3 regions of the Brumicola blandensis genome follow, and region 1 is predicted to be linked to each of the others. Evidence: predicted binding sites of a transcription regulator. Region 1 holds the regulator's gene; each other region holds the start of a gene.
What was found. Region 1 encodes ArgR, which controls arginine synthesis, uptake and breakdown. Its sites were predicted from a motif close to ANTGAATANNTATTCANT; they were not measured.
Positions count from the first base shown of each region.

Region 2: RM544_RS15815 (DUF2170 family protein) is a predicted target of ArgR. The motif match lies at 1,936-1,953, and genes of this name have one in related genera.
Region 3: argC (N-acetyl-gamma-glutamyl-phosphate reductase) is a predicted target of ArgR. The motif match lies at 2,111-2,128, and genes of this name have one in related genera.

Region 1 is NZ_JAVRIE010000010.1:43-3,295, reverse strand. It holds gene rsmI (16S rRNA (cytidine(1402)-2'-O)-methyltransferase) at 1-76, shown strand, start outside; gene RM544_RS17220 (hypothetical protein) at 216-1,487, opposite strand; gene argR (transcriptional regulator ArgR) at 1,640-2,104, opposite strand; gene mdh (malate dehydrogenase) at 2,327-3,253, shown strand, end outside.
Region 2 is NZ_JAVRIE010000007.1:137,328-140,580, forward strand. It holds gene tgt (tRNA guanosine(34) transglycosylase Tgt) at 1-144, opposite strand, end outside; gene queA (tRNA preQ1(34) S-adenosylmethionine ribosyltransferase-isomerase QueA) at 366-1,409, opposite strand; gene RM544_RS15810 (DUF6471 domain-containing protein) at 1,646-1,909, opposite strand; gene RM544_RS15815 (DUF2170 family protein) at 2,114-2,509, shown strand; gene RM544_RS15820 (PspA/IM30 family protein) at 2,538-3,218, shown strand.
Region 3 is NZ_JAVRIE010000002.1:485,002-488,254, forward strand. It holds gene argB (acetylglutamate kinase) at 1-807, opposite strand, end outside; gene argC (N-acetyl-gamma-glutamyl-phosphate reductase) at 798-1,838, opposite strand; gene RM544_RS07350 (methylglyoxal synthase) at 2,249-2,659, shown strand; gene RM544_RS07355 (methyl-accepting chemotaxis protein) at 2,816-3,253, shown strand, end outside.

The DNA.
Region 1 (3,253 bases):
TGCTGCTGAACACTATGGCCTTAAAAAGAACGCATTGTACGAAGCAGGTTTGAAGTTAAAAAGTGATAAGGATTAGCTGTTAGGTTCCCGCCTTCGCGGGAATGACAGTAGTTTTCGCGGGAATGATGGCGCGCGTTTCGTCATCACCGCGCGTTTCGTCATCACCGCGAAGGCGGTGACCCCTAGTCACTATCCACTTTTTAACTTACTGCTTTTTACAGTGAGAAGTATGTAGTTAAGACCGTGTCTATCAAATCTTGCATTTTTTGTCCGGCTTCGCTCATTAGCTCTTCGCTTGCGCCATCGACGGCGACCTGAGCAGCAATCACAAATGCAATACTTTCATTTTCAGGACGGACAGAAGAAGATTCGCCTACTAAGGCAGTCATTGGCAAACAAACATAGGCTAACAATACATTCTCGGTTGTTCCTCTCGTTTCACTTGGCCCCCAACCGATTTTATTAAAAACGCGCCATAAGCCATTGGTTTGACTATCTAGCACTGATTTGTATTTTTGTCTTCGTTGCTTGGTATCCACTGTATCGAGTGTCGCGTGTGGTTCACTTCGCCTTAAAAGTTGCTTTGCGATTGCATCCTGTAGCATCGTAGATATCCCGACAGACATACCGCCTAATTGTGAGGAACCTGTTGAATTACCGGCACCATAGAATAAGGTCTTAATATCTCTCTCATCAAGGAATGGATGGCGTGTCTTGGCGTCAGTTTGATGCATGGCTAAGCGTTTCAGCCACTCGGCTTGTGCTAGCGTAGTCATCGGTTTGTTACCAGTCGTACCGCAGGTTTCACAACGATAGGGGCGATACGCCTTATCTTTACTAGCATCATTGTTAAAATCTAAAGGGGTTTGTGAAGTACCGTCTATGGCTGACCAAATTTTAGATTGAGGCTCGAAGCTACTTGCTCCGTAGGAACCTCGAAAAAAGATATGCGGCGTACTTAGTCTTAACCACTTCTCATAAAATAGGGCAGTTAAGTATTCACGAGTTGCAACATTGGCAAAGAAGGTAGCAATAGCATTGCTGTCTCCATTGGCGTCACCGAACGCATCATAACTGTTGATGCTGGTGATTAAATCAGCAATATTGGTGTATCCAATTTTCCCTTGGGCCGACACGATCGAATTGTTTTGCTCTTTCAATGCAGCAATTGCGCCCGTAAAGGCGAATATTTTTGAAGAGCTCCAAGGTTCATATAGTGTCGCTTGGGTGTTTGCATTTGACATGTAATGATAAACAGCTTCGCCATTATTCTGTTTAATATCAATCACTAATACTTTACCCACTGACTTATCCAGCATTGGAAAAGCGTTCCAATCATGGCTAACTCTTTCCTCCCAACGCGCATTACTGTAATCGACTTTCTTACTTGTTTGGTACGTACCTGTATAGTCCTTTCGCAAGTTATTAGGGTCGGCGCATAAATTGTTATGCCCTTTGTCGTCAGGAAGGTATGGAGCAGTATTCATTACCTCATGATAAAACGAAGTTGAGGCGAAGATTTCGGGTTCACTTTGTGGCGCTGAACATGCGCTTAGCATGCACAACGCAAAGCATAAACCCGATTTGGGTGTGTTATTAGAAACGGTATGTGAGTGACTAGGTCTTTTGAACAAGCGCTTTATACACTCTCAAAAAGGTCTTCAACTCGTTGGCGAAGGTCTTCAATTTGCGTAATATCGGCTGGCGCGATGAAAATTGTATCGTCGCCAGCAATGGTACCGAGTACGCCGTCGGTATGACTCAATGAATCAAGTAAACGAGCAATAAGTTGCGCTGCTCCAGGGCTCGTTCGAATGATGACCATCACATTGTTGTGCACGATGTCTAAAACGAGTTGCTTTAAAGGGCTTTTTGCCGTTGGCATACCTAGTTCAGGCGGCAGGCAGTAGACCATATCACCCCGAGCATTACGGGTTCTCACCGCACCGAATTTGCTGAGCATACGAGAGACTTTGGATTGACTGATATTATCGAAACCATGTTCCTTCAGGGCTGTAACAATTTCGCCTTGTGAGCCATAGCTCTCGGTTTTAAGCAACTCTTTGAATGCTTTGATTAAGGCGTCTTGTTTACTTGTCGACATGTGTATTCTTTTCCTAACTGAATTTTAGGGTATTCTGCAACAGCACTCTGGTTTTCGCAAACGAATGAAATAAAAATGTGTGACAAAAGTGTTAATTAGGTAAATTGTTTGTAATCGTAAACTAAAATAATCTATATAAGACCATCCGGTGATTGAGATTTGCACGGTTATGGCTTATGGTGTCGCCCGTATAATTAAATGCTAAATTAACAGGAGATTCTTATGAAGGTAGCTGTTCTAGGCGCCGCTGGTGGTATTGGTCAAGCCCTATCGTTATTACTAAAAACTCAATTACCGGCAGGTTCTGAACTTGCTTTGTATGACGTTGCGCCGGTTGTCCCAGGTGTAGCTGTTGATTTAAGCCATATCCCTACCGATGTTGCAGTGACGGGTCATGGAAAAGATGACTTAGCTGATGCACTGACTGGTTGTGACATTGTTCTAATTCCGGCGGGTGTACCAAGAAAGCCTGGTATGGATCGCTCTGATTTGTTCAACATTAACGCAGGTATCGTTAAGAACCTTATCGAAGCTGTAGCGGACAACTGTCCAAAAGCATGTGTTGGTGTGATTACTAACCCGGTTAATACCACTGTTGCGATTGCTGCAGAGACCTTGAAAGCCAAAGGTGTATACGACAAGAATAAGTTATTCGGTGTCACTACCTTGGATGTTATCCGCGCGGAAACGTTCGTTGCAAATCTTAAAGGTTTGAAGACGACTGATGTTCACGTACCTGTTATCGGTGGCCACTCGGGCACAACTATCCTTCCATTGTTATCACAGGTTGAAGGCGTAAGCTTCAGTGATGAAGAAGTTGCTAGCTTGACTACTCGCATTCAAAACGCAGGTACTGAAGTTGTTGAAGCTAAAGCTGGCGGCGGTTCTGCAACTTTATCTATGGGTCAAGCAGCAGCACGTTTCTGCTTGTCACTCGTTGCAGCAATGAAGGGTGAAGCGGTTGTTGAATATACTTACGTTCAAGTTGACGACTCTGAAGATGCAGCCTTCTTTGCTCATCCAGTACGTTTAGGTCCAAACGGCGTTGAAGAAATTTTACCGTACGGTGATTTAAGCGACTTCGAAGAAAATGCTAAGAATGCTATGTTAGAAGGCCTTCGTGGTGATATTAAATTAGGCGTAGAGTTC
Region 2 (3,253 bases), on a different contig from region 1:
GTCAGAAAGTTCTTCAGGTGTCATCCCCTTCACTGTTCCGTAGGTTCCCACTGGCATGAATGCGGGTGTTTCTACGACACCTCTATCAAATACAAGTTGGCCGCGACGAGCTTTGCCGTCAGTTGCCATGAGATTAAATTTCATTTACTAACCCAATTTCTTGACCCGCGCTTGTTGCCATGCCAATCAGCGGTAGAGTCTACAACGCATTGTTACAGAGGCCTAGTATTAGACCTCATTTCACTCGCGGAAGTTTGAATTCGCGTAGCGGCTAAACATGCGGGCTAGTCGCTACGAATTTTGGCGCGCAGTATAACAAAGTTTATAGCTTGGCTCATAGGTTTTTCGCCTTAGCTAGCGAATATTTAATCGCCTTTAGCCCGCTCAATTAGCATGGCATCGCCATAGCTGAAAAAGCGATACTTTTCGTCAATGGCTTGCTGATATGCCGACATGACATTATCCCTGCCAGCAAATGCGCTAATCAGCATCATTAATGTAGATTCTGGCAAGTGGAAATTGGTTAACATCGCGTCAATGACTTTAAAGTTGTAACCTGGGTAGATAAAGATGTTGGTGTCAGACATAAACTCTTGTATTAACGCATCTTTAGCCGATTGAGCCGCAGACTCAATTGAGCGGACAGAGGTAGTTCCTACTGCAATCACGCGCTTTCCCGCAGCTTTTGTCGCAATCACTTTATCTACGACCTCTTGCGGCACCTCAGCATATTCAGCATGCATTTGATGTTCCTCAATATTGTCCACCCTAACTGGCTGAAATGTCCCCGCACCGACATGCAAAGTAACAAAGGCAAAATCAACACCTTTGGCTTTGATTTTATTAAGAATTTCATCATCAAAATGTAAGCCTGCCGTGGGTGCTGCAACGGCACCTGGCTTTGCATTGTATACTGTTTGATACCGTTCCTTATCGGCTTCGTCATCTGGCCTGTCGATATATGGAGGGAGCGGCATATGCCCAAATTCCTCTAATAATTCAAAGACATTACGCTCATTTAAAAATTTAATATGAAAAAGCGCGTTCTCACGACCCAGCATTTCAACTTCAAGTCCGCCCTCCATAATCATGATCGCACCTGACTTTGGTGACTTACTGGAGCGAATATGTGCCATTGCACTGCCATCAATTAAAATCCGCTCAATTAAAATTTCGACTTTTCCGCCAGAACTCTTTTGACCGTGCAATCTGGCAGGTATCACCCTGGTATTATTAAAAATAACTAAGTCACCAGACTCAAAGAAATCCAAAATATCAACAAAGCTTTTATGCTCTACGCTACCCGTAGCGCCATTTAGGTGCAGCAGCCGACTTTGTGTTCTTTGTTCAGCGGGATGTTTAGCAATTAATGCCTCTGGTAACTCAAAATAAAAATCTGATAACTTCATACAATCTCAATAATAATAACAAGTCAATAATGATAAGGCTTAACAAGGAGGCCATACCAGTCATCGTATATTTCACGATACGATCAAGTAGGCTTTAATACTTTATTGTGCAAAAAATGGCGTAATCTTAACTCAAGTTAAAGATTAAGTGACGTTCTCCCAAACTTGCTTGTTGCCCGGTTCAACCGGGTATTTTTTTGCCTAAAATTCGTTAAATAACCCACGTTGATACTGAATCAATTCGATTCTATATCACTTAACATCTCAGAAATGTCTTCATGACGAATCTGCTTGATGTTCAACACAAACATAATCTGTAAGAGCAAATCAGCCCCTAAAATCCCTTTATTTATTTTATTTCGCAAATTGTCAGCACTTTGCTCTACGCCAACTGCCTTCAGTTTATCACTTAAGTCTTGATATTTGACGCCTTTCTTTGACAATTCCGTTTTTAATACACGCTGTACTAAGTTGCGCCAATCACTTGCTTTGGGTTGCATAAACACACCTACTCATGAGTTACTTTCGTAAATTATAATTCACATTTAAACATTATTTGAAACAAATGTGAAAATATTATTTGACTTATTTTATTGCCTATGACTATACTAATCTCAAATAGCAGGTCAGCCAAGTTGTTCATATTATAGTAAGGGTCTATTATAGATGACGACATGGTAAAACACACTTTTAGGAGAAGATGAATGACGTGGGAGCTATCACAATTAGCAGAAATCGTTTCTGCCCAAGATGGATATGTAGTTACACACGAAAAGGATTGTTTATTAATCGCGAACGAAGACGGCATTGACGCTTGGCTCGCAATTAGCGGAGAACAGATTTTAGTTGAATCATTATTGTTTTCTATTGATGAAGTGAAAGATCCAAGCGCCTTAAATGAAGAGATTTTGCGTACACACATGGTTTTCCCACTAACAACTATCGGGATTTCTAATGTAGCAGGCTCGCAATATTACACGGCATTTGGCTCACTGAGCTCACAGTCAAAAGAAGAAAGTGTGTTGATAGAGATTTCAACATTATTTCAAAACGTAGAAGCATTTTTAGATGCTTACCAAGATTTTTTAAAAACCAATTAGTTTAGATTGTTAATAACCGGAGATTACCATGTCAGTTTGGAAAAAATTATTTACTGCCGTTAAAGGTACCGCTACAGAAGCAGCGCAAGCGGTTGTTGATACTCAAGCAATTAAGATTCTTGAGCAAGAGATCCGTGAAGCGAAAGATGAATTGAGAAAATCAGATCATGCTCGCACACAGATTTTAGCAAAGTGTAAACTGTCTCAGCAGAAAGTTGACGGCTTTAATAAATCAATTGCAGAGTACGAAGACCACGCTAGAAAAGCGGCTGATACTGACCGCCAACTAGCCCTTGATTGTGCACATAGAGTAGCAGAGTTAAAAGGTCAGCTTGAAACTGAGCAAACGTACTTAGATCAGTTCACAAAATCGGAAAAGCAGCTTGCTGGTAACATAACTACAGCGAAGAACAACTTACGCCGTTTGGAGCAACAAGTGGACATGATTAAAGCAACTGAGTCAGTGCAACGTGCCCAAGTTGCGGTTTCGTCAAGCCACTTAGGTGCTAACAGTAAAATGAAAACAGCAACTGAGTCTTTGTCTCGCATCCAAGAGAAGCAAAATCTGCGTAACGCGGAATTGGAAGCAGCTGAAGAGTTAGCTCAAAGCGAATCGACTGATGATTTGGAGAAACGCTTGGCTGGTGCAGGAATTAAAGGCGGCGCAAGCTCAGCTGATGATGAACTGGCTAGAATCTTAGGTAAATAAAATACAAAAAACGGCAATCTTTGATTGCCGTTTTT
Region 3 (3,253 bases), on a different contig from region 1:
GGGTAAGATCTGTGTACCAGTATTTAGGCCGCATTCTGCGTTTTGACCTTGGGCTTCCTTTAGGTCTGCTAGCAACTTGCTCACTTCAGACCAACTACCAATGGTGACGGGCTTATGTAAGGTATTTGCAGCTTCTTGTGCCGCTTTCACTTTTACTACCATACCGTCAGCAATGACTCCGTTAGCAGTAAGTTCGCTAATCGTTTGATGATTGAGTTGTGTGATACGATTTTTTTGTGCATCTAAAACGCCTGCTACATCGGATAGCAAAAACAAGTCGGCATAAAGTAAAGAAGCGACGCAGGTGGCAGCTTGATCCGCATTCACATTAAACAAACGTCCTTCATTATTGCTACCGATAGAGCAAATAATAGGCGTTAGATTGGCATGCATTAGTTGGTGTAAGAGTTTTGCACTTTTAGGATGTGGATAACCAACGGCACCCAGCGTGCTATCTACTTCCGTGCAATGAGCTAAATTACCGTCACACAAGGCGATACCTACACCGGACAGCCCATGCTGCATTGCCATGCAAACCAATTGCTTGTTGAGCGTGCCTGCTAAAACACCTGCTACTGCGGGCATTTGTTCGTCTGGTGAAATACGTAAGCCATTGTGTTTTTTGGATTCAAAACCTAAGGCCGTCAACTGGGTTTGCAGTTGTGAGCCTCCGCCATGCACGATAGCGATGTTGTATCCCTGTTTTTTGAGTTCAGAAACCGCCTTGAAAAAAGAGCTTTGGGCCAGGGTATCTTCAAAGAAATTACCACCGACTTTAAGTACGATGTTGGTTGAATTTATGTCCATGAGCTAATGAGTCCAGTCTGGGAAGGGAAGTCAAAGGCTAGGTTTGCACATTGCACAGCTTGAGAGGCAGCGCCTTTCAATAAGTTATCTATCGCTGAAGAGACGACTAAGTAACCACTATCTTCGTCGAACTTCCAGCAAATATCACAGAATGGTGTGTTTGCAACGTCATCTACTTTTGGCCATGAATTACGGAGCCGAATGAGTGCCTTGTCGGCATATTGCTTTTCATAAGCCTGCGCCACTTGAGTTGCAGAGATACCCTCTTTTAATGCGACCGTGACAGTGGCTAGAATACCTCGCTTAAACTGCCCTAGATGAGGCGTGAAGATAACTTGAGTTTGTGCATAATTATCTATTTCAGGTGTGTGTCTGTGGCCCAGCACGCCATAGGCCTGTAAACTCACTTCATAAAAGCTAGTCGTTGCACTCGGTTTTTTACCCGCACCACTGACACCTGAGGTCGCATTGATCACCGGACGATGTCCCGGTTTTACTAAATTTGCGTCACTGAGTGGTTTTAATGCCAAAAGAGAGGCGGTTGGATAACAACCAGGGACAGCAATGAGTTTTGCTTGTTTAATTTCGTTTTCATACCATTCAGCAAGACCGTAAACCGCCTTTTTTTGCACTTCAGGGTGTTCATGTTGGAACCCATAGTACTTGGCGAATACCGATGCGTCGGGTAAGCGAAATGCGCCAGAAAGGTCGAATATTTTGGCGCTACCTTTTAACAAGGCGGCAGCCCAGTCATGACTTGCTTCATGTGGCGTGGCTAAAAAAATAGCATCGTAGGTATTGGCGAGTTCACTTAAACGTGCGGGGGCAAGTTCCTGCATCTGCAAACGATGTTTAGACCCTAGACCTTGGCCACCCAAAACCGCATGCACCTCACCGATAAGTTTGTTGGCGTCGCTGCTGCCTTGTGAGACAAAACAAGCAGCCAAGTCAAACTCTGGATGCTGATGAATAATTTTAATAAGTTCAGCGCCGGTATAACCACTAGCACCGATAACACAGCTTGATAACATAATTGAGTCTTAAAATATGGAGAAAAAATTCCCTCACTTCCAACCCATATTTATATAGCATTGGAAGTAAGAGACGAACGTCGACGAGGGCGTCTTACATTAGCACTAATATCGTCGACCGCGTATTGCATCACAATACGAGGGAGGGTTAATTAATTTTATTGGTTTTAATAAAAATTTAATATTAATCACAGTCACTTTGTAAACTCGATTGGTAAGGATGAAACATAGTTCATCGCCAGAATAACTTAACTTTGTGTAGAGTAAATCATTATGAATAAATATTCAATAAAAATGTATAATTAATCTCTTTTGCAAGCTGGTCGAATTTTTATATCGTTGTCGTCACAATTATATTATGCTGAAAATATAAGCATGCTCGTCATTAGACCAACAAGGTAAGATCAAAAATGCCAAATAAAACAATAGCATTAGTAGCACATGACCATAAAAAGCCTGATTTAATTGCATGGGCGAAAAAGAATAAAATGCATCTTGAGAGCCTCGATCTCGTTGCTACGGGCACAACGGGTGGATTGCTGACAAAAGAAGTGGGTTTACATGTTCGGTGTTTTAAAAGTGGGCCCTTAGGTGGGGATCAACAAATTGGTGCCTTGATTGCAGAGCAGGCGCTGGACGTACTGGTGTTCTTTTGGGACCCCATGAATCCAGCGCCACATGATCCAGACGTTAAAGCTTTGCTTAGACTTTGTTCTGTATGGAATGTACCAGTAGCATGTAATTTAGCAACGGCTGATATGATAATCAGTTCACCGCTATTTCATGACCCCGATTTTAAGCCGGAGTTACCTCGATACTGAAAAAGTGGTAGAAATTTTCAATTAATATGCGATTCTGTCGATAACCTGTTACAGACCCCATAAAAAAGCGAGCTGTTGCTGACATCGCCACTTACTTGAAATTTGAGTAAACTTGATGACAGCAAGGCACAATCTTATGTATTGGAAAAGCGAATTATGAACGCAGAAAAACACTATACATGGACACTTCAGGCACACAAGATATTTAGATGGATATTGGTCGTCCAATTTGCCATTGCTGTCTTAATTGGATTTATTACTAATGATCTGCTCACACCATTTCTGATTGGTATTCCGATCATTGCGCTCCCTATATTTCTTAGCATCACACAAGCCCATTCGGCGCTGAGCAGGCACGTCATCGGAATAGCAACACAGCTTATGACTGCGCTACATATTCAGCAAGCGTATGGCATGACTGAAATGCACTTCGAAGTGTTCGTTGTCCTTGCATTTCTGATTTTCTTCCGTGATTGGAAGGTGGTTGTTTCCAGTACATTGACGGTTGCCGTTCACCATATTTTGTTTTTCATTATCCAAAGCCAAGGTGGTGGTGTCTTTATCTTCGAGGCGAACCGCGTTTTCTTTTACATT